Regions from separate parts of the Vibrio gangliei genome, predicted to be linked through region 1. Evidence: riboswitches for the same ligand, from Rfam matches in the RefSeq annotation. Region 1 holds a riboswitch; the other holds the start of a gene.
The links. Region 1 has a riboswitch for lysine ahead of Vgang_RS04865 (Na+/H+ antiporter NhaC family protein). Riboswitches for the same ligand answer to the same signal wherever they lie in the genome.
Positions count from the first base shown of each region.

Region 2: linked by a shared signal. The riboswitch ahead of lysC (lysine-sensitive aspartokinase 3) and the one ahead of Vgang_RS04865 (Na+/H+ antiporter NhaC family protein) in region 1 are both predicted to bind lysine.

Region 1 covers NZ_AP021869.1:1,056,257-1,072,584, reverse strand. Annotated here, with positions in the region: gene hisD (histidinol dehydrogenase) at 1-407, opposite strand, end outside; gene hisG (ATP phosphoribosyltransferase) at 414-1,310, opposite strand; His leader region at 1,389-1,516, opposite strand; gene Vgang_RS04865 (Na+/H+ antiporter NhaC family protein) at 1,753-3,336, opposite strand; lysine riboswitch at 3,453-3,688, opposite strand; gene Vgang_RS04860 (H-NS family histone-like protein) at 4,126-4,542, shown strand; gene Vgang_RS04855 (inosine/guanosine kinase) at 4,653-5,957, opposite strand; gene Vgang_RS04850 (DUF2057 family protein) at 6,136-6,774, opposite strand; gene Vgang_RS04845 (porin) at 6,850-7,866, opposite strand; gene dinG (ATP-dependent DNA helicase DinG) at 8,494-10,575, shown strand; gene Vgang_RS04835 (TSUP family transporter) at 10,610-11,380, shown strand; gene Vgang_RS04830 (primosomal replication protein) at 11,461-12,024, shown strand; gene rsmS (pleiotropic regulatory protein RsmS) at 12,014-12,184, shown strand; gene htpX (protease HtpX) at 12,333-13,199, opposite strand; gene Vgang_RS04815 (hypothetical protein) at 13,588-13,740, shown strand; gene bioD (dethiobiotin synthase) at 13,860-14,564, opposite strand; gene bioC (malonyl-ACP O-methyltransferase BioC) at 14,561-15,364, opposite strand; partial or broken gene bioF (8-amino-7-oxononanoate synthase) at 15,495-16,328, opposite strand, start outside.
Region 2 covers NZ_AP021869.1:2,162,944-2,179,271, forward strand. Annotated here, with positions in the region: gene Vgang_RS10045 (helix-turn-helix transcriptional regulator) at 1-405, shown strand, start outside; gene galU (UTP--glucose-1-phosphate uridylyltransferase GalU) at 635-1,486, shown strand; gene uvrA (excinuclease ABC subunit UvrA) at 1,638-4,466, shown strand; gene Vgang_RS10060 (PglL family O-oligosaccharyltransferase) at 4,750-6,537, shown strand; gene Vgang_RS10065 (pyridoxal-phosphate-dependent aminotransferase family protein) at 6,727-7,848, opposite strand; lysine riboswitch at 8,201-8,397, shown strand; gene lysC (lysine-sensitive aspartokinase 3) at 8,526-9,875, shown strand; gene metH (methionine synthase) at 10,075-13,773, opposite strand; gene Vgang_RS10080 (cation:proton antiporter) at 14,282-15,628, shown strand; gene Vgang_RS10085 (hypothetical protein) at 15,747-15,908, opposite strand; gene tyrS (tyrosine--tRNA ligase) at 16,223-16,328, opposite strand, start outside.

The DNA.
Region 1 (16,328 bases):
GGTAATGGCGCGCTGCCACCGGGAATGTATAAACCCACTTTGTTGATCGCGCGAGTGACTAATTCACACACCACGCCTGGTTGAGTTTCTACGCTTAATGGCTGCGCTTTTTGCGCTTTATGAAACGCTGAAATATTTTTATGAGCTTGCTCAAGTGCTTGCTTCATTTCATCTGATAAGCGCGCTGAAGCTTGCTCAATTTCTTGCTCGGAAACACGAATTGATTCAGGCTGCGCTTTATCAAACTTTGCTGTTAATGCTTTAAGAGCCGCATCACCCTCTGCTTTAACTTGATTGAGCACGTCAGTCACGATCGATGTTATGTTAGCACCGTCACTGATTGCTGGACGCTCAAGTACTGCACTTTGTTGCTCTTCACTTAATGATTGCCAGACCACCGTTTTCATCTTGCTTTACTCCATCATTTTCTCAATTGGCAGCACTAAGATAGAACTTGCGCCAAGCTCTTTTAAGCCTTCCATCGTCTCCCAAAAAAGATTTTCAGTACTGACAAGGTGAACGGCTACGCGATTTTTTTCTTGAGATAATGGTAAAACCGTTGGGTCTTCTGCGCCTGGTAGCAGTTTTTTGACTTGCTCTAGCTTATCCGTTGGTGCGTGCAGCATGATGTATTTCGACTCTTTCGCTTGAATCACGCCCTGCATACGAGTCAGTAGTTTATCAATCAGAATAGAGTGTTCGGTTGAGAACTCACCAATACGTTGGATGAGGGTTGCTTTAGAGCGGAAGATCACTTCCACTTCTTTTAGGCCATTGGCCTCTAATGTTGCACCGGTTGAAACTAAATCGGCGATGGCATCAGCAAGCCCTGCACGTGGTGCGACTTCAACAGAACCGGTTAGCATACAAGTGCTGAAATTGATACCTTGTTCATCCATGTAGCTTTTCAATAAGTGAGGGTATGTGGTCGCAATACGTTTGCCTGCAAGGTCTTGTGGGCCGTTATATGCTTCGTCTTTATCAATCGCAATTGACAAGCGGCAACCACCGAAATCTAAACGTCGTAGTGCCTTAAACTCACAAGGAGCGCCTTCTGTTTTACGGTCTAAGCGAACTTCCTCAAGTTCATTTTCACCAATGAAACCTAAATCAACCACGCCATCCATGATAAGTCCTGGAATGTCATCATCACGTACCAACAGTAGATCAATCGGCATGTTTTCGCTGTGAACCACTAGGCGCTCGCCAGCAATATTAAATTTAACGCCGCATGTTTTAAGTAGTGTTTGGCACTCTTTACTCAAGCGACCTTTTTTCTGAATGGCAATTCGAAGACGTTTGTTTTGCATTTCTCAATCCCTGTATTAATTACTTAATTCGATTGGCGAAGACCCTGATACGAATTTCGCCAAATATTTAGTCCTAAAATGAAAAAACCCCCGGAGAGAAAACTCTTCCGAGGGTTTGAATCTTGTCACTGATTCAGCGCCGGAAGAGATATCTTCCGGATGCACATACTCACCCGCAAGATATTACAGGATGATGGTGATGATGAATGTTCATATCAAATGTGCGCATGTTATTTCAGTATCTCAATCAGTTTCTATGTCTTCACACTAACCAAGCTGCCTGTATTTTTCAACCCTTTATTTTAATTATTTTCAAAATAAAATGTTGAGCTGTATTTCACTAATTGATCGTCTTTATTAGCTCAAGCTCTCTTATCGGTAAAGCTAATAAAAATCCGAGTCGTTTCCCACTCGGCTGTTCGACATTGCTCAGTTTATGACGTTATGCTGCCGCTTTTTTCATTTTAGATTTTGAAATCGCTGACATAACCGCACATACCACCACAAAGGTCACAGTCGCTGCGCCAAAGCCTATCGCAGAAGAGTCTGTTAAACCAAGGACGATAAAGCCCACACACGCGACTAATGCGGTCGCTAGCGCATAGAGTAACTGCGTTGAAACGTGATCAATATGATTACAGCGTGCACCGGTTGAAGACAAAATCGTGGTATCAGAAATTGGTGAACAGTGATCGCCAAATACTGAACCCGCTAATACTGCACTTAACATTGGTAACATCAATGCAAGGTCAGTGGCACCTGCTAAGTCACCTGCTATCGGTAACATAATGCCAAACGTACCCCATGAAGTACCGGTTGAGAACGCCATCACGCCAGAAAGAATAAATAGCAATACTGGCAACCAATGTACGTCAATATTACCTTCCACTAAGGTAGATAAATAAGCCCCTGTTCCCATATCTTTGATAACCGAGCCAATGGTCCAAGCAAAGGCCAAGATCAAAATCGCGCCAAACATGGATTTTGCGCCAATCCATAGCGTGATCATGGTGTCTTTGGTTGGAATTTTTTGCTTAAAGACGGTGGCTAAAGCACAGATAAGGCCAATTAACGCGCCATAGAAAAGTGATTGGCCTACGTTAGTGTTCTCAAATGCTTTTAAAATAGAGAATGGTTGTCCATCCGCAGCCAGTGCATCGGCACCAGAGCTGATCATGAAATATACCGTCGCAACGATAAGCGCAACAATTGGCAGAATAAGGTTCGATACCGTGCCATCTTTACTTTCGTTGATTTCTGACTCTTCTGTTAAATCAACGGCGTTGTCATCGTTATCATCAGTTCTGCCTTGATTAGCGGCAATTTCATGGCGACGCATTGGACCAATATTCAAATCGAACCAAACAACAGCAAACACCATTAATAGCGCAAAAATCGCATAATAGTTCATTGGCACTAAGCGCATATATGCACCTAACGCGGTATATTCCGTAATACCATGAGAGACAAGGATGCCACTGACTACCGTCATAATGTAGGCACCCCAGCTAGAAGCCGGCATGATCACACACATTGGGGCGGCGGTAGAATCAAGAATGTAGGCCAATTTCGAACGAGAAACGAGGAATCGGTCTGTTACAGGTCGAGAAATGGCGCCCACGGCTAAACTATTAAAGTAATCATCAATAAAAATGAAAACGCCTAACCAAGCTGCCAGCAATTTAGCACCACGTTTACTTTTAATGCGCTTTTGAGCCCATTCAGCAAAGGCATAAGTACCGCCTGATAACGTCAGCAACGCTGTCATCATGCCGAGTAGAATTAGGAAAAGTAAGATAAAAATGCTGTCCCAATTCAAACCACCATCGCTAATAAATACGCCAACCACAGTAGAACTGGTGTAGCTTAAAGTATCAAGCAATGAAAAATCGGTTAGCAACAATGCGCCAAGGATGATGCCCAAGCCAAGCGAAAGTAAAACACGTCGCGTGATAATTGCCATGGTTAAGGCAAGCGCGGGCGGTAACAGCGACGCGGCTGAAGAAGTAAAATCGATTAAGTTCATGATCAAAAAAACCAAAATTGGTTAGAGATCTACTGCAGAAAGGATATTGTTGAAGAATGGTTCGTAAAACAATAAAACATCTTGTTGATAAACGTTGAAAGCCAATACTTTCATGTGTCTACAGTAGCGCTCCATAGCCTAAATAAACCACATATCGATTAAAGTATATACGATATGCAAACTATGGCAGTGTTACACTTATTTAATGTAACCCCAGCAAGTGGCTGTGATAAACCGTAACCAACCAATACGCACCAGTTGGCCCTCACTTCGGCAATAGTTCCTTTCATACGCTCTCAAAGGCATCACCCTAAAACGTATTACTGATAAATATTGCGCCTCTACATCAGACTAAAACATTCGCCTTATAAATAGCCTTTTAATAGGCCATTCACAAAGGGTTCTAGCAAGATTTGGCACATTGTAATGATCGAAAATCAAATGGCAAGAGAAAACTCGACAATTTCATCCTCGAAGATTTCACCTACCAACATTTATTGGTAATTTTTAATCACTAAATTCATCTAAAAATAAAGTGTTCAAACAAGAGTTTATACCTAAAATTTTTAAGTCTAGGGAACTAATAATTAAACACTCGGTCTAGAAACAACATTGATGGTATCTTTTAAATTATCACAGCAAACTTAACTGGAATCTAAATCCAAATTTTAGTTATTTTTTTAATATGCTTTTGACTAACAATCGGTTCGAATATAAAATTAGCTAAAATTTACTTATGAGCATATTATTAGTGAATCAATTTGAGCATTTTATTGCAAGGGACTTTATATGTCGGAAATCAAAAAATCAGCACTTTTAAATATTCGTAGCCTTCGTGCATTCACTCGTGATGAATTTACACTGCAAGAAGTTGAAGAACTATTAGAAAAACTCACTACTGTTGTTGAAGAAAGAAGAGAAGCAGAAGAAAAAGAATTAGCAGAGCAAGCTGAACGCGAAGCTAAACTAGCAGAATATGCTCAAATGATCGCAAAAGACGGTATTGATCTGGAAGATTTAATTGCAGCAATGAGCGGCTCTGAAACCAAATCTAAATCACGTAAAAAGCGTACTCCTCGCCCAGCAAAATATGAATACATGCTAAATGGCGAACGTAAAACTTGGACAGGTCAAGGCCGCACGCCTTCTGTTATCCAAGATGCGCTGGATGCAGGTAAATCAATTGATGAATTCTTAATCAAATAAGTTTTATTGATTAGTGAAAAGGGAGCGTAATGCTCCCTTTTTCGTTTTATATGCTTAAGTTAATGCAAGATTCACTTAAGCATAAGGCTAACTCACCTATCGAGGTATGATTACCTTTCCCAATACGCTTCTTCTAAGCTGTCTTCTTTTTCAGGTAAACCACGTGACAAACGAGGAGAATGCTGTGCCAGAACTTCATAACTTACTCGGTTTGCATATTTACATACCTGAGAAAAAGAGGAATAAGTTAAAAACGGATGTTCATGCTTACTCGAATTAGGGATATTTTCTTTGTGATATTTATTTGCCGCCATGTCATGCAAAATAGCAGACAGTGCCGCATCACCTGCCCCGTTGGTATTTTTGATTTTTTCAGGGCCCCCCATATAAGGTGCAATATGAGAATAAACTTTAATAGGCTCTTTACACTGAGAACGAATGGTTGGACGACTAAACTCATATTGATTGAATTCTGCAATTGAGCCCGGCAATAAAGGTAGAGTTGTCTGACGTTTCGCTTCATTTTCCGTATAACCTGCCATATATAAGCCAACAGGTCCTGCAGTACACAATACCAAATCAACCCACTCTAAAGCCGCGTCAGAAGCTAATAAAGGATCATGTTCACCAGTTAAGGCTTCAGCTTCTTCTTCATTCATTGCAAGAACAGAAACATGTTGTGCAATAAAATCACGCCAATATTCAGGATCATCTTGAATCACATATTTCGTACCGAGTGTGAGCACAACAGGCACATCATATTTTTTGGCGTATTCTATGGCTTTCATTGTTGCTTCTGGCATCGGATCACCAGGTTTACAACGAACTAAATAAGCGGTCAAAACCAAAGCAGATGCACTTTCAAAAATAGACTCAGGAATGCTACTTGGTAATAACTGGTTCATCTTACCTTCACTAATCGCAAAAGTTCGCTCACCATTCTCACTGATTAATGCAAAACAGCGACCAATCGCCCCTTCGACTCCTTGCAAATAATTTAAATCCATACGGCTTGAGGTATTACATAAATAACGGTAGCCATAACTGCCGATTTTGATGTTATTACTCATTACGCCTAATAAGGTGGAACGATCATCAGCTAATACAGAATAATTGTGCAAAGTATTACCAATGGTGCCACCAGCAAACTCATCCGTAATTAAATCAAACTGCTTTAATTCGTCGTACAAGGCTTCCGCTCTATCATCATCAATAACCAGTGAGTGCCCTTTACTTAATTGGTATTTTTCAATGAACTCATCGCTTACATTCGCTTCAATATCCACTAAAGTTTGATCGATACCAATAATATGAGTTAGTGACATTTGTTTGCTTTCTTGAGCTTGGCTCACAAGTGGATCACGAGCATCAACAGGAAAGTAGTGTTTGGATTTACGTTGGCCAGGGAATTTCATAGTCGTTGTATATATAGTGGACAGGAAAAAGAATTGTAGCCATCAATCTGCATTGCAGCAATATGACAAGCAATAGCAACCGTTTGCACTCATCAGAAATTTGTTTTTAGGCCAAATGATAAGTTGAGTGATAAAAAAAGCGACACATAGGCCGCTTATTTCACCAAAATATAAAGGGTTACTTTTGATCAATTAACCATACTTGAAAGGCTTTTTTCTCTTGCGGTGTTGCCTTTATATACCATGCTTTTAATTGAGCCACATTTTCTGAATCGGCTTGTCGTTGAGCTTCTACCGGTAAAAATTTAGTGGCTACCGATGCTGCCCCAATCGCTGCAACACCGCCACGTAGATTATAATCCATAACATCTTCGATAAAGTTGCGGCCGAGTTGTACACCTTCAGCAGATAGAGGCTCTTGCTTAACTTCAACTTTATTTTCAGCACTATCAACTAAAGACCATTCAAAATCCGAAATACCATTACGTGCTTGGTTCAAATCTCGATATTCAGGTAACACAAACTTCAACTCATCATCTTGAGCAGTAAATTTAGCCACAATCACGTCACTGTATACTTGGCGTAAGGTGTCATTTTCCATCACACTTGGCTCAAACTTAAACACGATTTGGCTTTCACCATCAGGTAAGACCAGTGTATTTTGACCAAATAAGCCACCCTTTTCTATTTTTGGTTTTAGTGAGTTAACCACCAACAAATTAATACTATCTGGAATTGGAATCTTAACCTCAGCATGTACCAATTGACTCACTAATAATGCAATGCAGCCTACTGCAGAAAATAGTTTCTTACTCATATACATCCCTTTATTTATAAACAAAAAAGCCCGGTAGAAACCGAGCTTTTATACTATCACAAGTTCTAGACTTGATTACCAGTAGAAACGAGCACCAAGACCGAAGTTTGTTTCGCTGTCCACTTGCTGTGCTTCAACTAGTTCTTGGTCTGTGTTGATGAAGCCTAAAGTTGTACCATCTGCATAACCTACTTCAGCAAATACGCGAGCCCAGCTAGCAAATTTGTACTCTAAACCAACGAATGCGTTGTTACCATGTTCACTTAGATCTGCATCATCTTCTTGTTGGTTTACGTATTCATAACCTGCGTATAGAGACGTTTTCTCAACGAATGTCCAGTAACCACCAACTGAAATAGCATTTTGGTCAATTTTATTATTGCTAGCATCACTTTCTAATTGAGAACCGTAGTATGTTGCACTCAATTGAAGAGCATCTGTTACATCGAAAATACCAGTTGCTTCGTAGTAAGTGTTGCTAAGGTCCATTCCATTAAAATCATGATTGCGGTTATAACCACCACCAGCATAGAAACTAAATGCACCAAATGATGCACCAACAAACCCTTCAAGGAAATCTTGATTACTTGAGCTATCATTGAAGCCGTATGCTGCTTTTACCCACCAATTATCTAAATCTAATGAGTATTTAATTTGAGAATCATTCAAAGCATCATTCAATTGTCCGTACAGGTTACCTGTACCACCAAAGAAGTAAGAGTAATCGGTACCACCTAAATCATCCGATACTGTCCAATCTTTACCAAATTGAATCGTACCGAAATCAGTTGCAAAACCAACCATGTGACGGCGAACGGTTACATCATTGCTATCGTTAGCTGGAACACCCACTTCAACTAAACCTAACACAGCAAAGTTGTCACTTACATTGTACTTAGCATCAACACCTGTGCGAGATGAACCTGTAGAAAGATCACCGTTATAATCGTCAGCATCCATGAATTTCATTTCTGTACGTAATTGACCATAGAAATCAACTGACGCGTCGTCGCTACTGTATATCTCTGCAGCGTTAGCTGCACCTGTGAATGCTGCTGCTGATACAGCAAGCGCTAAAAGCGATTTTTTCATAATAATCCACTGCCTTTTATTAATTTGAAATTCCCTTTGGGATTCCTTTCTTTATTGTTTTGTTACCTACCAGCAACCTGCCAGTAAGTAGTACATCTGATTCGCAAGCAAAGATTGCAATAAGTTCCCCAAAACTGTCAAATTTAATAAAAAAACCTAAAACCGATCACATAAAAAACATAAAAACAAACAAAATCAAACCCTTAAGAAAAATTCACCTTATTAAAAAACACTAAAAACACCAAAAAACTAAGCCTGCAAACTAGTTCTCATCATAAAACAACAGACAAGAAAGCTAAAAAAAACTAAAAACCTCATACTTTTAATCCAACAAACACCCTGTTTTCAGTATAAAACTCTAAATTGGACGGAAATCATACAAACAATCCATGCTCGTGATATTTCTGATTATTTTTGTGAACTTGGTCTTGTTTTTCATTACAAATAAATGAACGAAAGATTAATTTTTCGATATTTACTAGAAAATTACGGATCAAGCTCGCAGCTTTAAATGAAACGGATACAGTGTATTTTCTCGACATTTTGACTCAATAAATTGCCCCTCATTCAGGTTACTTAGATTAACCACTGTGATAATATCCAGTTGTTCAAATTTGAGAGTCCAGCATGTTATCCAGCAATATTCAAAAAGCCATTAAGCAAAGTTATCAAAATCTGTCACATCAACTTGATGGTTTTATTCCACGGCGGGCTCAAAATTACTTGGTTGCAGAAATTGCCAAGACCTTAGCGGGCACCTACCACAAATCAAATCGTATCATCGTGGCTGAAGCAGGCACCGGAATCGGCAAGTCTTTAGCTTATCTAATGGCATCCGTGCCCTTTGCTCAATTTAGTGAAAAGAAAATCATCATTTCGACGGCAACCGTGGCATTACAAGAGCAATTGATTAATAAGGATATGCCGTTATATCGCCGTTTAGTGGAGGCACCTTTTACCTTCATCTTAGCGAAAGGACGTCAACGGTATTGCTGTGCTGAGAAACTCATGCTGGCTTCTGGCAGCCAACAAGATGGACAACAGATAGCGATGTTTGAAACTAAACCAAAGAAAAATGACATCAAACAATTGAAAGATCTTTATGACGCCCTAGCGAACCAGAAGTGGGATGGGGATAGAGATTCTTGGCCAGAAACCATCTCTGATGATATTTGGAAGTTAATCGTGAGCGATAAGCACAGTTGTAATAATTCTATGCCGGCACATCGTGACTACCCTTTCCAAAAAGCGCGTGCCGATCTAGATAAAGCCGATGTCATTATTGCCAATCACAGCTTAGTTATGGCGGATGCCGATCTGGGAGGCGGTGTCATCTTGCCTGAGCCGGAACAAAGTATTTATATTTTTGATGAAGCCCATCACCTACCCCATGTTGCGCGAGAGCACGCTTCGGCTTCAGCGAGCTTAAAAGGTGCATCTGGATGGTTAGAAAGCTTGAATAAATCCGTAACCAAAATCGCAAACCTGACTGATGCAAAGCGTAGCTCACGTTTTCGGAATGAATTACAAGATTCTATTCAACAGCTTATTCCAGCGCTCACTCAACTGAGCAAACAATTAGCCAATAACGAATTTAAAGAACGCATTTATCGCTTTGAACATGGTGAATTACCAGCTTGGTTAGAAGAAGAATCAAAATCTCTCAAGCAATTAAGTAAGAAAGCTCACCAGGCAATGAATAAACTCGCAGACTTAATTTCAGAGCGTGTCAAAGATGGTGAAATATCTTCTCGTCTTGCTGAGCCGGCCCTTACTGAAGCGGGATTTTATTTGCAGCGCCTAGAGAACTTATCCAAAGTTTGGCACTTAATGGCTGAACCAAACCACGATAAAGGTGCCCCGCTAGCTCGTTGGTTTGAAATTAGCCCTGAGCGAGAAGATGACTACATTATCAGTGTTTCACCATTAGAAGTGGGCTGGCAATTAGATCGCCAACTATGGAGCCGTTGTTCAGGTGCCGTTTTAGTTTCAGCGACTATGCGAGCATTAAATTCATTCCAATACTTTGCCATTCAAGCGGGAATCAGCCAAAAACAGGAAGACGCCACGCAATTTTTAGCACTGTCTTCTCCGTTTAATTATGCTGAAAATGCAGAGTTATTGATTCCAAAACTGAAATATGAACCACAACATCCAGACTTTACTCAATATCTAGCAACCCTTTTGCCTGAGTATATTGAGCCTAATAAAGCGAACTTGGTGTTATTTTCTTCTTACTGGCAAATGAATCAGGTAGCAGAAAAACTCGCCACCTTAGCTGAAAAAGAAAAATGGAACTTACAGATTCAAGGTAAGCGATCGCGTGGTGAAATATTGAATAAACATCGTGCCTATTGTCAATTTGGGCAAACAAGTGTGATATTTGGTACGGGCAGTTTCTCAGAAGGATTAGACTTACCAGGCAAACTATTAGAAAACTTAATTATTACCAAAATACCTTTCGGAGTACCAACATCCCCCGTTGAAGAAGCGCATTCGGAATACATTGAGCAAAAAGGCGGAAATCCGTTTTTACAAATTTCCGTACCCGAAGCGAGTAAGAAATTAATTCAATCGGTTGGCCGTTTACTGCGTAAAGAGCAAGATTCTGGTAGAGTCGTGATTCTCGACCGCAGGCTAGTGACAAAACGCTATGGAAAATCCTTACTCGACTCGCTGCCGCCGTTTTCCCGTAAAATTGAATACTAGCCGATAACAGTCGGCGAAAAAGAAGAAGAACTCTATGGAAATGTTAGACCCAACGATGCTTATCATTCTGGGTTGTGTTGCTTTTGCTGCGGGATTTATCGATGCGGTTGCTGGCGGTGGTGGAATGCTAACGGTTCCTGCGTTGCTTTCGATTGGCCTTCCTCCTCATTTAGCATTGGGCACAAATAAATTATCCGCGACATTTGCGTCTTCAACTGCGGCGTTTACTTACTATAAAAAAGCACTGTTTACGCCTCGGTTCTGGTACCGCTCTTTTATTGCCACTTTCATCGGAGCGATAGGCGGCACACTCGCGGTCAATCTGATTAGCACCGATTGGTTAGACAAACTTCTCCCTCTGATCATTCTTGCTACGGCGATCTACACCATTTTTCATAAATCGCCTAAAGATAATCACAGCCTAATGCCTAATTTCGATGTGAAAACACACAAGAAACAAGTCATTCAAGGTTTGTCGCTTGGGTTCTATGATGGGGCGATTGGTCCTGGAACGGGCGCATTTTGGACCGTGAGCAACATGGTGTTGTACCGAATGAATATTCTGCTGTCTTCGGGTGTTGCTAAAGCCATGAACTTTACTAGTAACTTTACCTCTCTCATTACTTTTGCCATTTTAGGTCATATCAATTGGGCTCTAGGTTTCACTATGGGGCTATGCTTAATGGCAGGGGCTTATGTAGGGGCGCATTCTGCAATTCGGTTTGGCGCAGCATTCATTCGTCCGGTTTTTGTTACTGTGGTCTGTGTCATGGCGGTTAAATTAGCTTATGAAGCTTGGTTTTGATAAGAAAAGTTTTGATGAAAAAAGTTTTTATAAGCAGCGGTTTTATGGCTAAAAAGATTATGTTTTGATCGAGGAAATAAATGGCTCAATTTAATCAAATTGCACAAAAGCTAGAAGACTTATCTAAACAGGCGGCGCAAAGAGACCGCTTCAAAGGCGAACACCATCAACCACTATTTGATGAACATCTGTTTAGCGGTCGTTCTCGCCTGTTGGTGCCTTGCGTATCAGAAGCAAAAGCCACCTACGACAATATTATCCGAGAGCAACAAGCAAATCGTTTGACTCAATTACGAGCCGAGCATTTAACGCAAAAACTGGTCGCTCAAATGGAGGCAATTCAACGAGAGCTTGCCACCAGTAATATTCGCAATAACGAAATCAAGCACAGCAGCCATTATCGCAAACCCATTAATGAACTCTACCAAGATCTTGCCCAGCATCAAGAGTGGGAAATTCGATTAAAAGATCTAGTATTGAAAAAAACAAGCCAGCTAGAAAACTGTAGCAGTTTAGAGCGTTCCAAAGCACAGCAAGATCTCTTGGTAGCCGAACAGCGCTTAGAACGCTGCCAAGCTGCTAAGTTAAAAATAGAAAAGCAGATCACATTCAGAGAAAGACACAACCCAAGTAATGACTACTAATTCAGAATCACCTAGCCCACTAGATCATGCCCCGGCAGAGGTAAAACTCGCTGTCGATTTGATTTATTTACTCGAATCCAATGACATCGATCCAAATGTTGCACTTAAAGCATTAAAAATGGTTGAAACGGATTTGCAGAAGAAAATAGAAAAGAGATAGAGCCGAGAGCCGAGAGCCGAGAGCCGAGAGCCGAGAGCCGAGAGCCGAGAGCCGAGAGCCGAGAGCCGAGAGCCGAGAGCCGAGTATTTTTAGACTGATGGATCATCATGTCAAATCATTCTCGGCTCTCAATTAAATTAATGCATGTTTAGTTTGAATTACGTAACGCCGCAATACGTTTATCTAATGGCGGATGACTCATTAACAGCTCCATCATGGTACGTTTGCCATTGATACCAAATGCCATCATCGAACCTTCAAGCTGAGGTTCATGGCTCATTTTTAAACGTTCCAATGCAGCGATCATTTTATGCTTACCCACTAAATCAGCTGCACCTGCGTCGGCATGAAATTCACGATGGCGGCTATACCACATGGTAATAAAGCTTGCTAAGAATCCAAATACCACTTCAAGTACCATAGAAATCAAGAAGTAGCTCATCATATTGGTGCCACCACCTTCTTCGTTATCACGCGAGCTCATCATATTCGCAATCGCTCGTGATAAGAAAATAACAAAGGTATTCACCACGCCTTGCATCAAGGTCATTGTCACCATATCACCATTAGAAATATGGCTTACTTCATGTGCCAGTACCGCTTCAGCTTCATCACGAGTCATGTTGTGCAGTAGACCAGTTGACACTGCCACCAGCGCATCATCTCGTTTGGCTCCAGTCGCAAAAGCATTGATATCGGGAGAGTCGTAGATGGCAACCGTTGGCATACCAATACCGACTTGCTGTGCTTGACGACTCACTGTTTGTAATAGCCAATGCTCTGTTTCATTACGTGGCGATTCAATCACTTGGCCTCCAACGGAACGCAATGCCATTTTTTTCGACATAAGCAATGAAATGAATGAGCCACCAAAACCAAATACAGCAGCCATCACGAGCAAACCAGACAAGCTACCTGGCTGCATTCCGGTTACTGCATAAACAATATTTAAAACAACACTGAGCACTAGCACAACAGCTAGGTTGGTTGCTAAAAATAACATCACTCGTTTCATTCTTTAACTCTCCAGTGAGATAATAACTTGCTTAAACATATTGAGATCGTTGGGTTCTTTCAATCCAAAATACACCTGACGACATTGATTTTAGATGTATAGTCATTCATTTTAACTTCAAGGTTAAGCAGTAAATTGAAACATTTAATTTCTTATTAACATTTAAAATGCCGCTCAACTTTTATGGCTTATCTAAACTTGTTTGGTTTAAATGTGATCAAGCTCTCATGATGAAACTTCAACCTAACTAATACAAGCGACTGAATTTTATCACCAATATGCATTCTGTCTGCAATTTATCAAGACATATTATACTTTAGTCTTATTGCTCAATATTCGTCCGGAGCATAAGTTATCAGCATAAATTGTGTTCAATAAGGATGTTGGTATGGCAGATAAAGAAAATTACCAAATGGCGATCGATTTATTATCGTGCCATTTAGGGTTATCAGAAGAAGAAGCAAAAGAACGATTAGGCTTGAAAGAAAAACAAGCCGACCAATCAACAAAGCTAGTACCGGAGCAAAATCCGAACCGATGAGCAAGCTGTTATACGCAGCGGTCATGAACAACTAGAAATACTTTAAGAGCCACATGTAACGATGTGGCTCTTTTCCTTTATTTAGTTCTTACCTGTTTCAGTTTGTGATCTCTTCGCTGTTAATCGAGTTGAGAAATCAATTTTTCGATATCAAGCCATTGCGGTATTTTTTCTTCTCTTGAAGATCCAATAAATGGAATTTCACCTAACTGAGGTGCTGAAATATGTTGTTGTAAAAACGCAATGTTTTCCTCAATATCCTTGAATTCACTATCTACACAATTGGCGATCCAACCTAATACTTTCACGCCATCTCTTTTTAACGCTTCCCAGGTAAGAATGGCATGATTCAAACAACCTAAGCGGATACCCACCACTAAAACCACAGGGATCTGCTGTTGCTGCACCCAATCGGATAAATAGGTTTGGTTTGCCAGTGGCACTCGCCAACCGCCTGCCCCTTCAATCAATGTCATTTCTGCCAATGATTTATGAGTAGTTAAAGCCTGATTCAGACGAGCAAAATCAATCGTAATATCGTCGCACTGAGCAGCAATATGGGGTGAGCTAGGTTGGCGTAAAGAATAGGGATTCACATCAACATAACGCATCGGTACGTTGGATGCTTGCTGCAGGGCTAACGCATCATCATTCACCCACACGTTTTGTTGCAGTTCACTTTGTAGTCGCTCACAGCCTGCTGCAATCGGCTTAAAACCAGATACTCGAAATCCTTTTTCTACCAGCGCTTTCATGAGCCGCTGAGAGACGAATGTTTTGCCGATTTCCGTATCGGTGCCGGTAATAAAAAAACTGCGGTTCATAAATACACTTCTCCTAACGCAACTTGGTAGGTTGCAGGTAATAATCCATTTAAGTCTGAGAATGGTTGATAAGCCATTTCTAACTGCTGTATGACGCTGGGCTTTGTTAACCCTCGTGCTCGACCTGCTCCGTGAGTCGCCCCAATACCTTTAAGATCTTTCATTAACGCCAATGCGGAAGGATACCAACAACGATGTGCGTAAACGTTCAAGCTCGCTTTAGATATTGCTTTAGATACTTTAGACAGATTGGATATCGCACTGTGTATGCCCGATTCAGAATGAAAATTATTGATATGCCGGTGGTTGGAATCCACGACTTTCCACGCGCTATCGAGCTCATGCAACGAGCCTTGTAGTAAAGTAGAAAATAAAAATCGACCATTTGGATTCAGGTATTGAACGGCATCATGAACGATGGGCGCTAAATCGTGACACCACTGCAATGCCAAGTTAGAAAACACAAGATCAAAACAAGACGACTCAAACGGTAAGTGCTCCGCATCTGCCACCAAATATTCCACCTCGTATTGCGAGCAACGGCTCCGGCACACCTTGAGCATGTCTGGAGACAAATCGAGTGCCACAACCTGAGCGCCTCTTTCTGCCAATAAATAAGTAAAGTAACCAGTGCCACAACCTAGGTCTAACACTCGCCAACCGGTTAAATCTTGTGGCAAACCCTGCATTAATTTGGCCCCCACATCGCGTTGAAAGGCAGCATGTTGATCATACGTTTTTGCCGCCCGACCAAAAGCATGTGCCACGGCTGACTTGTTATAAGCCTGAAATTCAGCCATGGTCTACTTCCTCACTCTTCAACTTAGCGTAACCGTACCCTACTCGCCCTCTCTTAACTGACTGGCTTTGAACGGGCTTGCTTTGAACAGACTGGCTTTCAACTGATTTACGTTCAACGTCCTGAAACAGTTCATGCTCGTAATAGCGCTTAATACAGCAAGCCAGTTGCTTAACTTCTGCTTCACTGTGGTTAGTATTCAGAGTCATTCTTAAGCGTGACGTATTGGGAGGCACCGTTGGAGGACGGATAGCACTCACCCATAAACCTTGTTGCTGTAAATAGTTCGATAAATGAATCGCTTGCTCGCTACTGCCGCATAACCAAGGATGGATGGCTGAATCACTTGGTTGCAATTGTGTGTAATCATTGAGTTCAGCTTTCAAAACCTCCGCCAATGAAGCTAATTTATCTCGCCTCCACCCTTGTGTTTGGGTCATAGAAATAGCTTGCGATAGGCAATAAGCTTGCGCAGGTGGCATCGCCGTCGAATATACATAATGACGAGCAAACTGAGTTAGATAATCGCCTAACGCTCTATCACATAAGATAGCGGCACCCGCCACACCTAAAGCTTTGCCAAAGGTCACAATCAAAATATTGGGCTTTTGCTGAACCTCTTCACACAAGCCCCCGCCCGTCTCACCGAGCACTCCAATGCCGTGAGCATCATCTAGAGCTAGCCAAGCGCGATGCAAGTTTGTAATGCGCGATAATTCAGCCAATGGCGCACTGTCACCATCCATGCTGAACACCCCTTCGCTTACAATGATCTTATTCGCCGTATTTGTAGCTTTAGCTAAAATTCGCTGCAAATCATCTGTGCTGTTGTGTTTAAAGCGCAGCATTGTAGCGGGAGATAACACCCCCGCTTCAATCAATGAGGCATGGTTGAATTTATCTTGTATGAGTAGATCGTCTTTCTGTAACAAACTAAACAACAAGGCTTGATTGGCGCTAAATCC
Region 2 (16,328 bases), 1.1 Mb from region 1:
CTTATTTTTGCCCCAAAACAGCCCAACTTGGCGCTACTTTCCATGTGGACAAATTTGTCTGGCTATTTTTATGACACCATATCCAGTGAACAATTTCGTCTAAACGTACTGCGGTTATTACAAGGAGAAAATTGTTTACCCAAATCCCTCCTTCTCGACCTGTTTCAACATTGGCAAAACCTCAATAAACATCAAGATCACAGCTTACTGAAAACTCGCCTATCCTTGACCCGACGTGAGCTAGAAATATTATCCTTAATGCAAGCCCATCAATCTAATCTTGATATTGCTGACCAACTTTTTGTCAGTGAGCACACCATAAAATCTCATCTCTATCGTATATTTAAAAAGCTCAATGTCAGTAATCGTCGCCAGGCCATCAATTGGGCTCAATTGCACCTATAACTACAGTTGGCATTTGATTTGCATTAATTTTTATTGGTTATCGAGCAAACTAGGCCGGCTTGAATCCCCCGTTAGAGTAATCAAGTTGTAAATAGCACGCTTGCAGCCTTATCTAAATTCACATTTTATTCATTTGATATATTTGTCTTGCAGATAAGAAAAATGCTATTTTACTCAGCATATTAAAACCGCCTACATTCAGGTTATAAAAATCAAAAAGGTTTCTATCATGATCAAAAAATGTCTATTCCCTGCCGCTGGTTATGGCACACGTTTTTTACCCGCGACTAAATCTATGCCGAAAGAAATGATGCCTGTTGTTAACAAGCCTCTAATTGAATACGGCGTAGAAGAAGCCATTCAAGCGGGAATGAACGGTATGTGCATCGTCACGGGTCGCGGTAAGCAATCACTGACCGATCACTTTGATAAAAACTATGAGCTAGAGCACCAAATTAAAGGCACGAATAAAGAAGAATTGTTAGTGGATATCCGCGACATCATTGATAGCGCCAATTTCACTTACATTCGTCAACGTGAAATGAAAGGGTTAGGCCACGCCATTTTAACGGGTCGTGAACTGGTGGGTGATGAACCCTTTGCCGTGGTTCTAGCCGATGACCTATGCGTTAACCCTGATGAAGGCGTGCTGTCACAAATGGTATCGCTGTACAAACAATTCCGTTGCACCATTGTGGCGGTACAAGAAGTGCCGAAAGAAGAAGTTCACAAATACGGTGTGATTGCCGGTGAAATGATCAAAGACGATCTTTTCCGTGTCGACGACATGGTTGAAAAACCAGAACCTGGCACAGAGCCAAGCAATCTCGCGATCATTGGTCGCTACATTATGACCCCAGATATCTTTGAGCTTATTGAGCAAACCGAACCGGGCAAAAACGGTGAAATCCAAATTACCGACGCACTGCTTAAACAAGCGAAATCAGGCTGTGTTCTTGCCTACAAATTCAAAGGTAAACGTTTTGACTGCGGTAGTGTTGAAGGTTACATCGAAGCGACGAACTACTGCTACGAAAACATGTATCTAAAATCAAACGATACCAAGACGAGCAAAAACTGATCGCTGACCAATTAGATTGAAATCATTTTAGCCGCTCTCATTATGAAAGCGGCTTTTTTATAACTGTAATTTTGTACAGTATTTTATTTCCACTTTTTAAGACTTATGTAATACTAATCTCCATCATCTTTAATCAATGAGAGCGTGAAGCATGGAAACGATAGAAGTTCGTGGCGCCCGTACCCACAACCTGAAAAACATCAACCTCACCATTCCTCGTGACAAGTTAATTGTGATCACAGGATTATCCGGTTCAGGTAAATCGTCACTCGCTTTTGATACCTTATACGCTGAAGGTCAACGTCGCTATGTTGAATCCCTGTCGGCCTATGCACGCCAATTCTTATCTTTGATGGAAAAACCTGACGTTGATCATATTGAAGGGTTATCACCTGCCATTTCTATTGAGCAAAAATCAACGTCACACAACCCGCGCTCAACAGTGGGTACGATTACCGAAATCTACGATTACCTACGCTTACTTTATGCTCGTGTAGGTGAACCTCGTTGCCCAGAGCACGATACCCCATTAGCCGCACAAACCATCTCGCAAATGGTCGATAAAGTGTTAGAAATGCCTGAAAACAGCAAGCTGATGCTATTAGCGCCTATCATTAAAGAGCGTAAAGGTGAACACGTTAAAACGCTACAAAACCTAGCAGCACAAGGCTTTATTCGCGCTCGTATAGATGGTGAAACCTGCGATCTTTCTGATCCACCGACGCTTGAATTACACAAAAAACACACCATTGAAGTGGTGGTGGATCGCTTTAAAGTGCGTGACGGTATTCAACAACGTTTAGCGGAATCGTTTGAAACCGCGTTAGAACTCTCTGGTGGCACCGCTACTGTCACTTGGATGGATGACGACAGCAAAGAAGACATCGTTTTTTCAGCCAACTTTGCCTGTTCACATTGTGGCTATAGCATGCGCGAACTGGAACCGCGTTTATTCTCATTCAACAACCCAGCCGGCGCGTGTGAAACGTGTGATGGCCTTGGGGTACAGCAATATTTTGATGCTGAGCGCGTGATCCAGGATGAAAGTTTAAGCCTAGCCAATGGGGCGATTCGCGGTTGGGATAAAAAGAACTTTTACTATTTCCAAATGCTGACCTCTCTTGCTGAGCATTATGGTTTTGATTTGCAACAGCCTTTTAATCAACTACCGAAAAAGATTCGCGATGTGGTCTTAAATGGCTCGAAGAAAGAACAAATCGAATTTAAGTACGTTAACGACCGCGGCGATATTCGTGTCAAACGTCATCCGTTTGAAGGCATCTTAAATAACTTAAATCGACGTTATCATGAAACCGAATCCAACTCGGTACGCGAAGAATTAGCCAAATACATTTCCAATAAGTCGTGTTCAAGCTGCGGTGGCGCACGCCTGAAAACCGAAGCTCGCCATGTCTTTATCGACAATACTAACTTGCCACAAGTAGTGGAAATGAGCATTCATGGCGCGTTGCAGTTCTTCGAGTCTCTGCAATTAACCGGACAACGCGCTCAAATTGCAGAAAAGATCCTAAAAGAAATCAATGACCGTCTGAACTTCTTGATCAATGTTGGCTTGAACTACCTCAACCTATCCCGTAGTGCCGAAACGCTATCGGGTGGTGAAGCGCAACGTATTCGTCTTGCTAGCCAAATTGGTGCTGGCTTAGTAGGCGTGATGTATGTGCTCGATGAACCTTCGATTGGTTTACATCAACGCGACAACGAACGCTTGCTGAAAACGCTTATCCATCTGCGTGACTTAGGTAACACAGTATTAGTAGTTGAACATGACGAAGATGCGATTCGCGCGGCCGATCATGTGATTGATATTGGCCCAGGTGCCGGTGTGCACGGTGGTCAAGTGATTGCCGAAGGCACCATGCAGCAAATCTTAGACAATCCGGATTCGTTAACCGGTCAATACCTCAGCGGTACGAAGCAAATTGAAGTACCGAAACAGCGCACACCCGTTGATAAAAAGAAAATGGTAGAGCTGATTGGCGCGACGGGAAACAACTTACAAAATGTTGACCTGCAAATCCCAGTGGGTTTATTCACTTGTGTAACGGGTGTGTCGGGTTCGGGTAAATCCACCTTAATTAACGATACGTTCTTTAAGATTGCGCATGCGCGTTTAAACGGTGCGACCACAGCCGAAGCCGCACCGTATAAAAAAATCAATGGCCTTGAGCATTTTGATAAAGTCATCGATATTAACCAGAGTCCGATTGGCCGTACGCCACGCTCTAACCCCGCCACTTACACTGGGATTTTCACCCCAATTCGTGAGCTATTTGCCGGCACTCAAGAAGCTCGCTCTCGTGGCTATAAACCCGGTCGCTTTAGCTTTAACGTACGCGGTGGCCGCTGCGAAGCTTGCCAAGGTGATGGCGTAATTAAAGTAGAAATGCACTTCTTACCTGATGTGTATGTGCCTTGTGATGCGTGTAAAGGAAAGCGCTATAACCGAGAAACCCTAGATGTACGCTATAAAGGTAAGAGTATTGATGAAGTGTTGGAAATGACCGTTGAAGATGCGCATACCTTCTTTGAACCGGTGCCTGTGATTGCTCGCAAACTGAAAACCTTAATGGATGTCGGTTTGTCTTATATTCGATTAGGGCAAGCCGCGACTACCTTATCGGGCGGTGAAGCGCAGCGTGTGAAACTCGCCAAAGAATTGTCTAAGCGTGATACGGGTAAAACCTTATACATTCTGGATGAGCCGACAACTGGCCTACACTTCCACGATATTCAGCAATTGTTAACGGTATTGCATCGCCTGCGCGATCACGGCAACACGATTGTGGTCATCGAACACAATCTTGATGTAATCAAAACCGCCGATTGGATTGTCGATCTAGGCCCAGAAGGCGGCAGTGGCGGTGGTGAAATCATTGCTGCAGGCACACCGGAACAAGTCGTGAAAATAAAAGGTTCACATACCGCGCACTTCTTAAAGCCGTTGTTGAAGAAATAAATGTCGTGCTCGGGTCTCGGGTCTCGGGACTCGGGACTCGGGACTCGGGACTCGGGACTCGGGACTCGGGACTCGGGACTCGGGACTCGGGACTCGGGACTCGGGACTCGGGACTCGGGAGATTTTGATGATTCTAACGGAACTGTCAATTCAGGGACTCAACAAATTATAACGCCTCCAGTTATTCCGCTCGCAGCTTTGATCTTTGGTCATATTTTTTAATTAATTAGTGTTAGTATAAGCAGCAATTTTGACTCATTGACGAATTAGGGTTGTTACTTTCATGGCGATTTTACATACACAAGGCACTGAACTGGAAAAGGTACCTGAGCCCAATATTCTTGCTAAGCCTTTTCTCTGGGCACTGGGCGTTGTGTTTTTATTGGCCATGCATTACTTTCAACCTAATCCTGGCGGTGCAGGGCTGGCGCTGTCTTTCAATTCAACCACTTGGTTAGCGATAAGTGTTGTTATCGGGATTGGACTGTACGCCACGGCTAATATGAGAAAATTACGCCTGACCAGCCTCACCATCGTGATGTTGGTTGCCTGTATTATTCTCACCATTCCAGTCTTTTATTCAGCTTCCCAAGGTTCAGATGCGTTATTACGCTTAATCGGATTATGGGGAGGATGGCTATTACTGCTGCTGTTGCACCAATACCCTTTGTCGAATAAACAAAAACAGACGCTATTAATGCTGATCGTTGGTGCGGTATGTACCGAAGCGGCTTATGGCTATTTCCAATATTTATTTTTGGAGGCAGGCAACTCATTTGGTTACAACACTGAAAATAACCGCCCTTTCGCCATTTTCCAACAACCAAATGTCATGGCCAGCTTCTTAGCCACAGGACTCGCTGTGGGTTCTTATTTGCTGGCTCGTCAAAAGCAAACTCATGTCTCGCACCACAAAGCACTTTCGATTCTTTTATTACTGATGCCCACCATCACCATACCACTCCTTTGGGTATTGGCATCACGCACTGGTTGGTTAGGGGCGACGGTAGCAACCGTACTATTAATCCCTTACCTGCATAAATTTTTGCCAAAGCGAGTCATGACCTTATGGTTGATTTCAGTCATCGTTGGTTTAGCGGGCGGTTACACACTGGCTAGCGCTAACGGCGGAAATGAACTGATTGCACAAAAATCGAATTTAGAAAGCCCACGTCGATATACTTTCCCACAAACATTCGACATGGTGATTGAAAAGCCTTGGACTGGTTATGGATACGGCCGTTTTGAACCGGCTTACATGCTATACACCGCAAGACAGCATCAACTCAATGAAGATTATCATCCCGGCTTACCTTCTATGGATCACCCACATAATGAGATTTTATATTGGGCGGTAGAAGGCGGTATTGTGCCAATTCTCGGCCTGTTATTGGCCGCATTAGAAGTATTCAGAAAAGTACGAAAAGCCCAGCATGGTACTCGTTTGGCTCTGGTAGCTCTATTTTTCCCCATCGTATTACACACCCAATTGGAATATCCGTTTTATCACTCCGCGATTCACTGGATTATTTTTATCATCTTGATTTATTGGGTTGATCAGTTGACCTCTCAGTATCAAGAAGTGAATTTCAGTAAAATCACCAAAAGCTTGATGAGCGTATTTTCCTTGGTTATTCCGATCATCACTGCCTTCTTTATGCTGACCGCACTTCACACTAATGCGGTATTAAGTAAGTTTGAGTACACCCGACCGCTCAACCCTGACTTATTAAATCAAGTTACCAACCCGAGTGTTTGGAAAGATAGATTCGATTGGGATGTGTACCACACTCAACTCAATATCGGTCTGCATTTAGGTAATCCTGAATACATTCAACCTTATATTGATTGGGCAAACAAAATCATTAAACGCAAACCTCGCGCCGCGTTTTATTCTAGCTTAATCGTTGCGTATCAAGGCATCGGTGATAACCACAAAGCCGAACAAATTCGTAAAGAAGCGGAGTTTTTATTCCCAGCACAAGATTTTTCGAAGATCCGTTATATTTCACCAGAGGAAAGAGCATCAAAGGCGAAGGCGATGTCTGGGGCGAAAGAAGCCAAAGAATAGTAGCGTGGCTCGTTGCTAGGGCGCTTCGCTTCTCGTCGCTCGAAAAAGCAAGGCAAAATTCGGTGTAAAAAAAAATATCTAAAGATCAATATAACGTAACTCGTTACACAAACGCCTTGCTTCTCATGGCAAGAAAAGTAAAGCGTAAATCGAGTAACGAGCTACGATAAGCGAAGCGCTCGAGATTCGTTATTTTTCCATCGTCTCCTGCAGTGCTTTCAAACACAACGCCACATTTTCACTTTTTGCGCTGTAACCCATCAAACCAATACGCCATACTTTACCGGCCAGTGCGCCTAAACCGCCGCCGACTTCCAGGTTGTATTCATTGAGTAAGTGTTGACGGGTACTGGCATCATCGACACCTTCAGGTAGGTATACCGAGTTTAGTTGAGGCAAACGATGCGCTTCATCGACCACATATTTAAAGCCTAACGCTTCTAGACCAGTTTTTAACTTTTGGTGCATTTCGGCATGACGCTGCCACGCATTTTCTAAGCCTTCTTCATACAAAGCTAACAAAGATTCATGTAAGGCATATAAGCTATTAACTGGCGCGGTATGGTGATAGCTGCGTTTACCTTCGCCACTCCAATAACCCAAAACCAAACTTTGGTCGAGGAACCAACTTTGTACTGGTGCTTTACGCGCTTGGATCTTAGCAATCGCTTTAGCAGAAAATGTAATTGGCGATAAACCTGGCACGCATGACAAACATTTCTGGCTACCGGAATATACGGCATCAAGTTTCCATTCATCGACTCTAAGTGGCACGCCACCTAATGATGTCACCGCATCAACAATGGTCAGCGCATCATATTGCTGCGCCACTTTCGCCAACGCTTCAGCATCACTTAATGCACCGGTTGAAGTTTCAGCATGTACAAAGGCTAAGATTTTAGCATCGGGATTTTGCTCAAAAGCTTCTGCTACTTTTTCAACGCTCACTGGTTGGCCCCATTCGTCGTCCACCAGCACCACTTCTGCGCCGCTACGAATGGCATTTTCGCGCATACGTTCGCCAAACACACCGTTACGACAAATAATTACTTTATCACCGGCTTCAATCAAGTTGACAAAGCACGCTTCCATACCCGCGCTACCGGGAGCAGAAACCGGGATGGTAAAGTCATTTTCAGTTTGAAATGCGTATTTCAACAAAGCTTTCACTTCATCCATCATGCCAATGAATAACGGGTCAAGATGACCAACGGTAGGACGGCTTAATGCTTGTAAAACGTCTGAAGATATATCAGATGGACCTGGGCCCATAAGAATACGGCGAGGCGGGAGAAAACGTTGAAAAGTCATATTAATCCTTAATGGTGTAATCCATATTTTACTTGGGTATATGTGTGTGCTTTTAAAACGTGATTTTCTTTCAAAATATTATTCGAGATAAACACGCCCTGATAAATTACCACGCTAAACCTTGCTTTCTTACGGTTAGATAAGAAGCTGTGATCTTGCTCAAAATATTGTATACATTTTTGTATTTTATAAAAACGAAAGCAAGCATAAAAAATCATCACCTAAGCAAGGTTAGCAACACTTTTATGATTGACTTTTTTGGTGCAACAACGTTCAATGTAGGCTCATTGTTTCATAGGATATGAAGCATGAATCGAAGGCTCACACAGGGCCTTTATTTAACCGAAAAGGTTAACTAAGAAGAGGAGCGTAACCCAGGCAGATGATAGGTGGATCCCGATATCCAATACCCATCATTCAGGGGGAGTTACGCCGAGATGGGTAAATACTCGGGTGTTTATCGCATCGGTTGTACAGGTTGAATCCTGGCAACTGTCACTATGTATGTTGAATTTTGACATAGGTATATAGTGAAGAGCTTCTCAGGTTTTGCATGGTCACACTATTCAGTTATGGCCTCTATGTATTTCCCTGCTCTAAGAAATCTCTCTTCAACATTGGACGTTTGCTTATCGCACTTTGATAAGCTTTTTTGAAGTAATCTGGGAGACAATGCCGTGAGCGCATTCAACGTAGCAAAATTCGGTGGCACTAGTGTGGCAAACTTTGAAGCCATGAGCCGCTGTGCCGCCATCATCGAAAATAATCCATCGACCAAACTTGTGGTCAGCAGCGCCTGTTCTGGTGTGACAAATTTATTAGTTGAGTTGGCATTAGGGGTACAAAACCCAAATGACCGTGATGCTATTTTTGCTCAATTGAAAGAGATCCATTACTCCATCATTGAACAATTTTCTGAACAAGAGAAAACCAGACAAGCAGTGGATTCTATTTTAGATGCACTCGCTAGTATGGCTGAAGCCGCCTCATTCCAATCAAGCGATAAACTGACTGACCATATCGTGGCATGTGGCGAATTGATGTCGACTCATATTTTGACTCAATTGATGATCGAACGTGGTATCAATGCCGCGCGCTTTGATATTCGTGAAGTGCTACGTACTAATAACGATTTTGGCAAAGCCGAGCCTGATATTGCTGAAATTTCAGCTTTAGCTCAGCAAAAATTAACCCCACTTTGCCAGGACTTTGTGGTGATCACTCAAGGTTTTATCGGCAGTGATGTGGAAGGCAATACCACCACACTTGGCCGAGGTGGCAGTGATTACAGTGCAGCATTAATTGCAGAAGCGGTTAAAGCCTCTGGCCTAGAGATTTGGACAGATGTTCCAGGGATCTACACTACCGATCCACGCATTGCACCAAAAGCGACTCCGATCCCAGAGATCAGCTTTAGTGAAGCGTCAGAAATGGCCAACTTTGGTGCGAAGATCTTGCATCCTTCAACTTTGCTTCCTGCTTTGCGACACCAGATCCCAGTCTTTGTTGGATCTTCTCGTGAACCAGAAAAAGGCGGTACTTGGATCCGTCAGAAAGTCGAAAGTGCGCCACTATTCCGCGCCTTGGCGATCCGTAACAACCAAACGATGGTGACATTGCGTAGCCCTGATATGTTCCAAACTTACGGCTTTTTGGCACAAGTGTTCAACATCTTGGCTAAATACCAAATCTCTGTTGATTTGATTACCACATCAGAAGTGAGCGTCTCTTTGACGCTAGATCAAACCAACACCTCAGGCAAAGCACCTGAGTTGCCAGCTGAGGTCCGTGCTGAATTGGCGGAACTGTGCAGCGTAGAAGTCGAGCATAACCTAAGCCTAGTTGCCCTAATTGGTAATAAGATGAGTGCGAAAAAAGGCTATGCAAAACAAGTATTCAGTGCATTAGAAGACTTTAACTTACGCATGATTTGCTACGGCGCAAGCCCACATAACTTGTGCTTCTTAGTCGATGCACTAGAAGCCAAACGTGCGGTGGAAGTGCTGCATAGAGAGTTGTTTGAATAGATTCGATTATCGGGCACTTCGTTTCTCGGAGGCTCGTTTCTCGAAAAAGCAAAGCGGTACTGAAAAATGATCAGTACCGTTTTTTATTTCTATCTACAAAAGACAAAAAACGCTAGCAGATATCACTCTGATAGCGTTTTCTTTTTCGTATTACGAGTAGCGTAAGCGCCCTAGCAGCAAAGCGCCCTAGTAACGATCGTTAACTCAAATTCGGCCCTAGCCATTTCTCCATTTCAACGTCATCCCAACCTTTACGCTTGGCGTAGTCTTCTGCTTGATCTTGTTGGATCTGAGCGATGGCAAAATAACGAGAGTCTGGATGCGAGAAATACCAACCGGATACTGACGCGCCCGGCCACATAGCGTAGCTTGAGGTTAATGACATGTCAATGGTTTCTTCAACGTTAAGAAGCTCCCATAAGCTGCCTTTTTCCGTATGCTCTGGGCACGCAGGGTAACCCGGAGCAGGACGAATGCCTTGATATTTTTCACGGATCAGATCGTAGTTACTGAGCGATTCCTCTGGTGAATAACCCCAAATCTCTTTACGCACCATTTCATGCATGTATTCGGCAAAGGCTTCCGCTAAACGGTCTGCTACCGCTTGGATCATAATGGCATTAAAATCATCACCTTGTGCTTTGTAAGCATCCGCCAATTCACGCTCACCGATGCCGCCGGTCACCGCAAAGCCACCAATCCAGTCCGATTTGCCGCTGTCTTTTGGCGCAATGTAATCCGACAAACAGTAGTTCGCCCCTTTCGGTTTCTCGGTTTGTTGGCGAAGGTTGTGCAACACTTTAATTACTTCACTGCGCGATTCATCAGCATAGACTTCAATGTCATCACCGACGCTGTTAGCCGGGAACATGCCACACATGCCGCTCGCTTTAAGCAAGCCTTCTTGCTCAATGCGGTCGAGGAATACGTTAGCATCGTCATACAAACGCTTAGCTTCTTCCCCTACTTCTTCATGCTCAAAAATCGCTGGGTATTTGCCCATCAATCCCCAAGTTAAAAAGAACGGTGTCCAGTCGATGTAATCACGTAAGATAGCCGTATCAATATGCTCAAACACATGTACGCCAGGTTTAGCAGGTGCTGGCGGAGTATAAGCCTGCCAATCAATCGCCACTTTATTGTCGCGCGCTTTATCGAGTGTAACTGGCTTAGTACGCGGGCGTTTACGCGCATGTTGATCACGGACGCGTTCGTAATCCAAATCTAGTTTTTCAACAAAGGCTGGTCGTTGCGATTCAGAAAGCAAAGCAGAACAGACCCCTACCGCTCGTGAGGCGTTATTCACGTAAACCACTGGTTGTGAGTAGTTTTGCTCAATCTTAACCGCTGTGTGCGCTTTCGATGTAGTTGCGCCACCAATGAGTAGAGGTAAATCAAAACCTTGCCGTTCCATCTCTTTAGCAACGTGTACCATTTCATCCAATGATGGCGTGATAAGGCCAGATAAACCTATGATGTCGACGTTTTCTTCTTTAGCGACTTTTAAAATGGTTTCGGTGGGTACCATCACGCCAAGATCGATGATTTCGTAGTTATTACATTGCAGCACTACGCCGACAATATTTTTACCGATATCATGCACATCGCCTTTTACTGTCGCGAGCAAAATTTTGCCGTTGGTTTGACCAACCTGTTTTTCCGCATTGATGTATGGTTCAAGATACGCCACCGCTTGCTTCATCACTCGCGCCGATTTCACCACTTGTGGCAAGAACATCTTACCTTCGCCAAATAAGTCGCCGACCACGTTCATACCGTCCATTAACGGACCTTCAATCACTTCCAGTGGCTTAGAAGCTTTGGCTCGCGCTTCTTCAGTATCTTCAACAATGAATTCGGTAATGCCTTTCACTAGCGCATGTTCAAGACGTTTTTCCACTTCCCAAGTACGCCATTCTAACAAGGCAGGATCTTCGGCTTTCCCAACCCCATTGGTGCGGTATTCTTCCGCTAATTCAAGTAGGTTTTCTGTGGCATCAGGATGACGATTAAGCACCACGTCTTCCACCGCATTTCGCAGTTTTTCCGGCACGTTGTCATAAATTTCAAGCTGACCAGCATTCACGATCCCCATGTCCATACCACGTTTGAAACAGTGATATAAGAACACCGCATGAATCGCTTCACGCACGTAGTTATTACCACGGAATGAGAATGAAACGTTAGACACACCGCCAGAAATCATCGCATAAGGTAAGTCACGCTTGATGTCTCCGACCGCTTCAATGAAATCGACCGCGTAGTTGTTGTGCTCTTCAATACCGGTCGCAACAGCGAAAATGTTGGGGTCGAAAATAATGTCTTCTGGCGGGAAACCCACTTCATCGACCAGAATGCGGTACGCTTTAGTACAAATCTCTGTTTTGCGCTCGCGAGTATCCGCCTGACCAATTTCATCAAACGCCATTACAATCACAGCCGCTCCATAACGACGGATCAATTTGGCTTGTTCGATGAATTTATCTATCCCTTCTTTCATCGAAATCGAGTTAACAATGCCTTTGCCTTGCACGCATTTCAGACCGGCTTCAATCACATCCCATTTTGAGGAATCAACCATGATTGGCACTTTGGAAATCTCTGGCTCTGAGGCACAAAGGTTTAAGAAACGCTCCATGCAGGCTTTAGCATCCAGCATGCCTTCATCCATGTTGATATCAATGATTTGTGCGCCATTAGCTACTTGCTCACGCGCCACATCGAGCGCTTCATCATAAGCTTCTTCAACAATTAAACGCTTAAACTTAGCCGAACCGGTGACGTTAGTACGCTCACCCACATTCACAAATAATGAATCTTGATCGATGGTTAATGGCTCAAGACCCGATAAACGGCAAGCTTTCGGCAGCTCTGGCAAAGCACGAGGTTTAATACCTTCAACCACCCGTGCCATCTGGCGAATGTGCTCTGGCGTAGTACCACAACAGCCACCGACCATATTTAAAAAGCCACTTTGCGCCCACTCTTGAATGTGTTTTGCCATTTCACGTGGTTCAAGATCGTATTCACCAAACGCGTTCGGTAAACCGGCATTAGGGTGAGCAGAAACAAAGGTTTCAGAAATGCGAGAAAGCTCTTCGACATATTGGCGCAATTCATCAGGGCCAAGCGCACAGTTAAGGCCAAAGGATAATGGCTCAACGTGGCGCAGAGCATTGTAGAACGCTTCGGTCGTTTGCCCTGAAAGTGTACGGCCCGAGGCATCGGTAATGGTACCAGAAATCATCACTGGCAATTTGTAGCCAATCTCATCAAACACACTTAATACAGCAAACGCACAGGCTTTGGCGTTCAAAGTATCAAAGATGGTTTCGATCATGATGATATCAACCCCGCCATCGATTAGGGCGCGTGTTGATTCAGAATACGCTGTGACTAACTCATCAAAAGAGACATTTCGAAAACCCGGATCGTTCACGTCAGGCGAAATCGAACAAGTACGGTTGGTTGGGCCTAATACACCAGCCACAAAACGCGGCTTGTCCGGTGTTTTTTCTGTCCATTCTTGCGCAGCTTGTTTGGCTAGCTTAGCGGCAGAAAAGTTGATTTCAGCGCTCAAACTTTGCATATCGTAATCAGCCATCGCGATGGTGGTGGCGTTAAAGGTGTTGGTTTCGAGAATATCGGCACCTGCGGCCAAATAATCACTATGAATTTGCTTGATAAGTTGTGGCTGAGTTAATACCAGCAGGTCATTATTGCCTTTAAGGTCACTTGGCCAATCAGCAAAACGCTCACCACGATAATCAGATTCTTGTAATTGATGCGATTGGATCATGGTACCCATACCGCCATCAATTAATAAAATGCGGGATTGCAATAATGCTTCAATTTGATTTTTTATTTCATTGCGATATGAATTTGAGCTTCCAGCCACGATACAACCTCTTTCCTTCAATCTTTCGATATTGCCACCATTCTGGCGACATCTTACTCGTTCTATACCCAAGTAACTTCAAGGTGCGAGTTTCAGCAAGAATAAAACAAGTTTTAGGCAAGGCAAATTGGACATGATCATAGTTATTCTATCTCTGTTCAATTTAACGCAGCATAAAGCTTGTTTTAACTTGCCCTTAGGGAGCTTCATCCAATCCTTTATACTACGTCAGATTGGTTTGAAAGGTGCTTACATTCCTTCGCCAATCTTCCTTGCCTAAAAGGTTGGATGATAGCTCTGAATTCTGCATCTTGAAGTCACTTGGGTATAAGTCACATCCTACCATAGAAATCTAGACGTCTAAAACAAGTTTAATCGACTAATATCTTCCTTTTTAACATGCATTTTGTCTGCTTTGCTCTAATCTTGTTAAAAATATATTGATATTTATATTTAAGCGCACGAAAATTGCGGGATTACAATTTGTTACACTAGCCAAGGTTGGAATATGTCGGTTTATAATACGTTGTGCTTCCTGTCGTTTGCAGCGATGGTGATTGCATTGATAAACAGTAAGTTTGGTCGTTTACAGACGACGATTGCCATTACTGCGGGTGCAATGGTGCTCTCACTTCTCATTCTTATTGCCGGTCAAAGTGGCTGGTTCAACCTTGTCGACATTGCTTCGAAAACCATGGCCGAGATTAACTTTGAAAGCTTTTTGCTTAACGGGATTCTCGGCTTTTTACTATTCGCAGGTGGCTTAGGCATTAAATTGCCTCACTTCGCTGACCAAAAATGGGAAATCGCAATCCTTGCTTTCGGTGGCACACTGTTTTCTACCTTTTTTATCGGCTTTAGCTTATATGGCATCTGTAATGTCATTGATATCCATATTGACCTTATTTACTGCTTATTATTTGGTGCACTGATTTCACCAACCGACCCGATAGCTGTATTGGCGATTGTAAAAAAACTCAAAGCTCCGCAACGTATTTCCACTCAAATTGAAGGCGAATCTCTATTCAATGATGGTATTGGTTTGGTGATTTTTGTGACGATTTTCACCGTCGCATTCAGTGGCCATGCCCCAACCGTTGGTGGCGTACTGTCTCTATTCATGCAAGAAGCAGTGGGCGGTATTGCTTATGGTTTTGTACTTGGTCTACTTTTCCACTATTTGATCAGTTCAACTAACGATCACTCAATGGAATTACTATTGATGATCTGTATTCCAACAGCCGGTTACGCTTTTGCAGAAACACTAGAAGTTTCTGGCCCGCTAGCCATGGTGGTTTCAAGTATCATGATTGGTAACTGGACTCGCTATGTTGGATTCTCGAAAGAAAGTACCGAGCACATGGATCATTTTTGGGAGCTTATCGATGAGTTCTTAAACGGCATCTTATTCCTGTTGATCGGTATGTCTCTGCTATTATTTGAATTCCACTCTGAAGATTGGATCATGATGGCGATTGCTGTTCCACTGGTTTTATTAGCACGTTTCTTAAGTGTGTGGATCCCATTCATCGGCTTCAAACGCTTTAGAACTTACAATAAATGGTCAGTGAAGATCTTAACCTGGGGCGGGTTACGAGGTGGTCTAGCTCTAGCAATGGCGCTTTCCATTCCACACGGTAAGTATTTCGTTACCGCCGATCAAATTGATGTCAAAGAAATCATCATGGTGATGACTTACGCAGTAGTGGTGTTCTCGATCCTGATTCAAGGTTCAACCATTACGCCAATGATCAATAAAGCCAAAGTGGTACAAAAACAAATGGAAGAAGCTGAACAACTTAAAGCTCAAGTTGCAAACGATTCTCAGAGTGAAACTGTACAAAAAGACGCTTAATCACCAATAAAAAGCACAAAGTAAAGCCCCCTGACCATTATGGCTGGGGGCTTTTGTATATTGAAAACACATTATCGATTAAGTCATTAACCTCAGCTGAAATTAACTATAATCCTGACTAAGAACGACACATTTCATCAACATAATTTTTGATCAAAACTTGCCCTTTCGCTGATACTTTCAATTCCTGAAATAACTGCTCTAAGGGGTAATCGCTTAGCCCAACCAAACGGGCTAATACCCAAGATTGTGTATGATCCTCATCAAAGCCTTTTTCCATTGCTTCATTCCACGCCAGATCTATTGTGCTATCAATATCCTGAATGGCATTGAGAAGATCGGGGCTATATTTACTAATAAAATCAATAACATCCCATTTTCGGTAATTTTAATTTGGCAAGAAATTGCCAACACCTCGGCAAAGTTCTGCCAATTAAACGGTTGAACGAGATAGGGAAGAAAGGAAAATCAGAATGGTCATTTTGATAGAATGGGGAGAAAGAAGCCATAAATATACGGCAATAAAAAAGGCTTGAACCCACGAGCTCAAGCCTATTTAACCTCAGTAGAGGTTATGTATTCTAACGAATTCGATTATTTAATCGTGATGCGTGCAAACTTACGCTTACCAACTTGGTATACCGCAGTCCCTGCTTCTGGAACAAACTTAGTATCTTCCAATTTTTCACCATCCATTTTC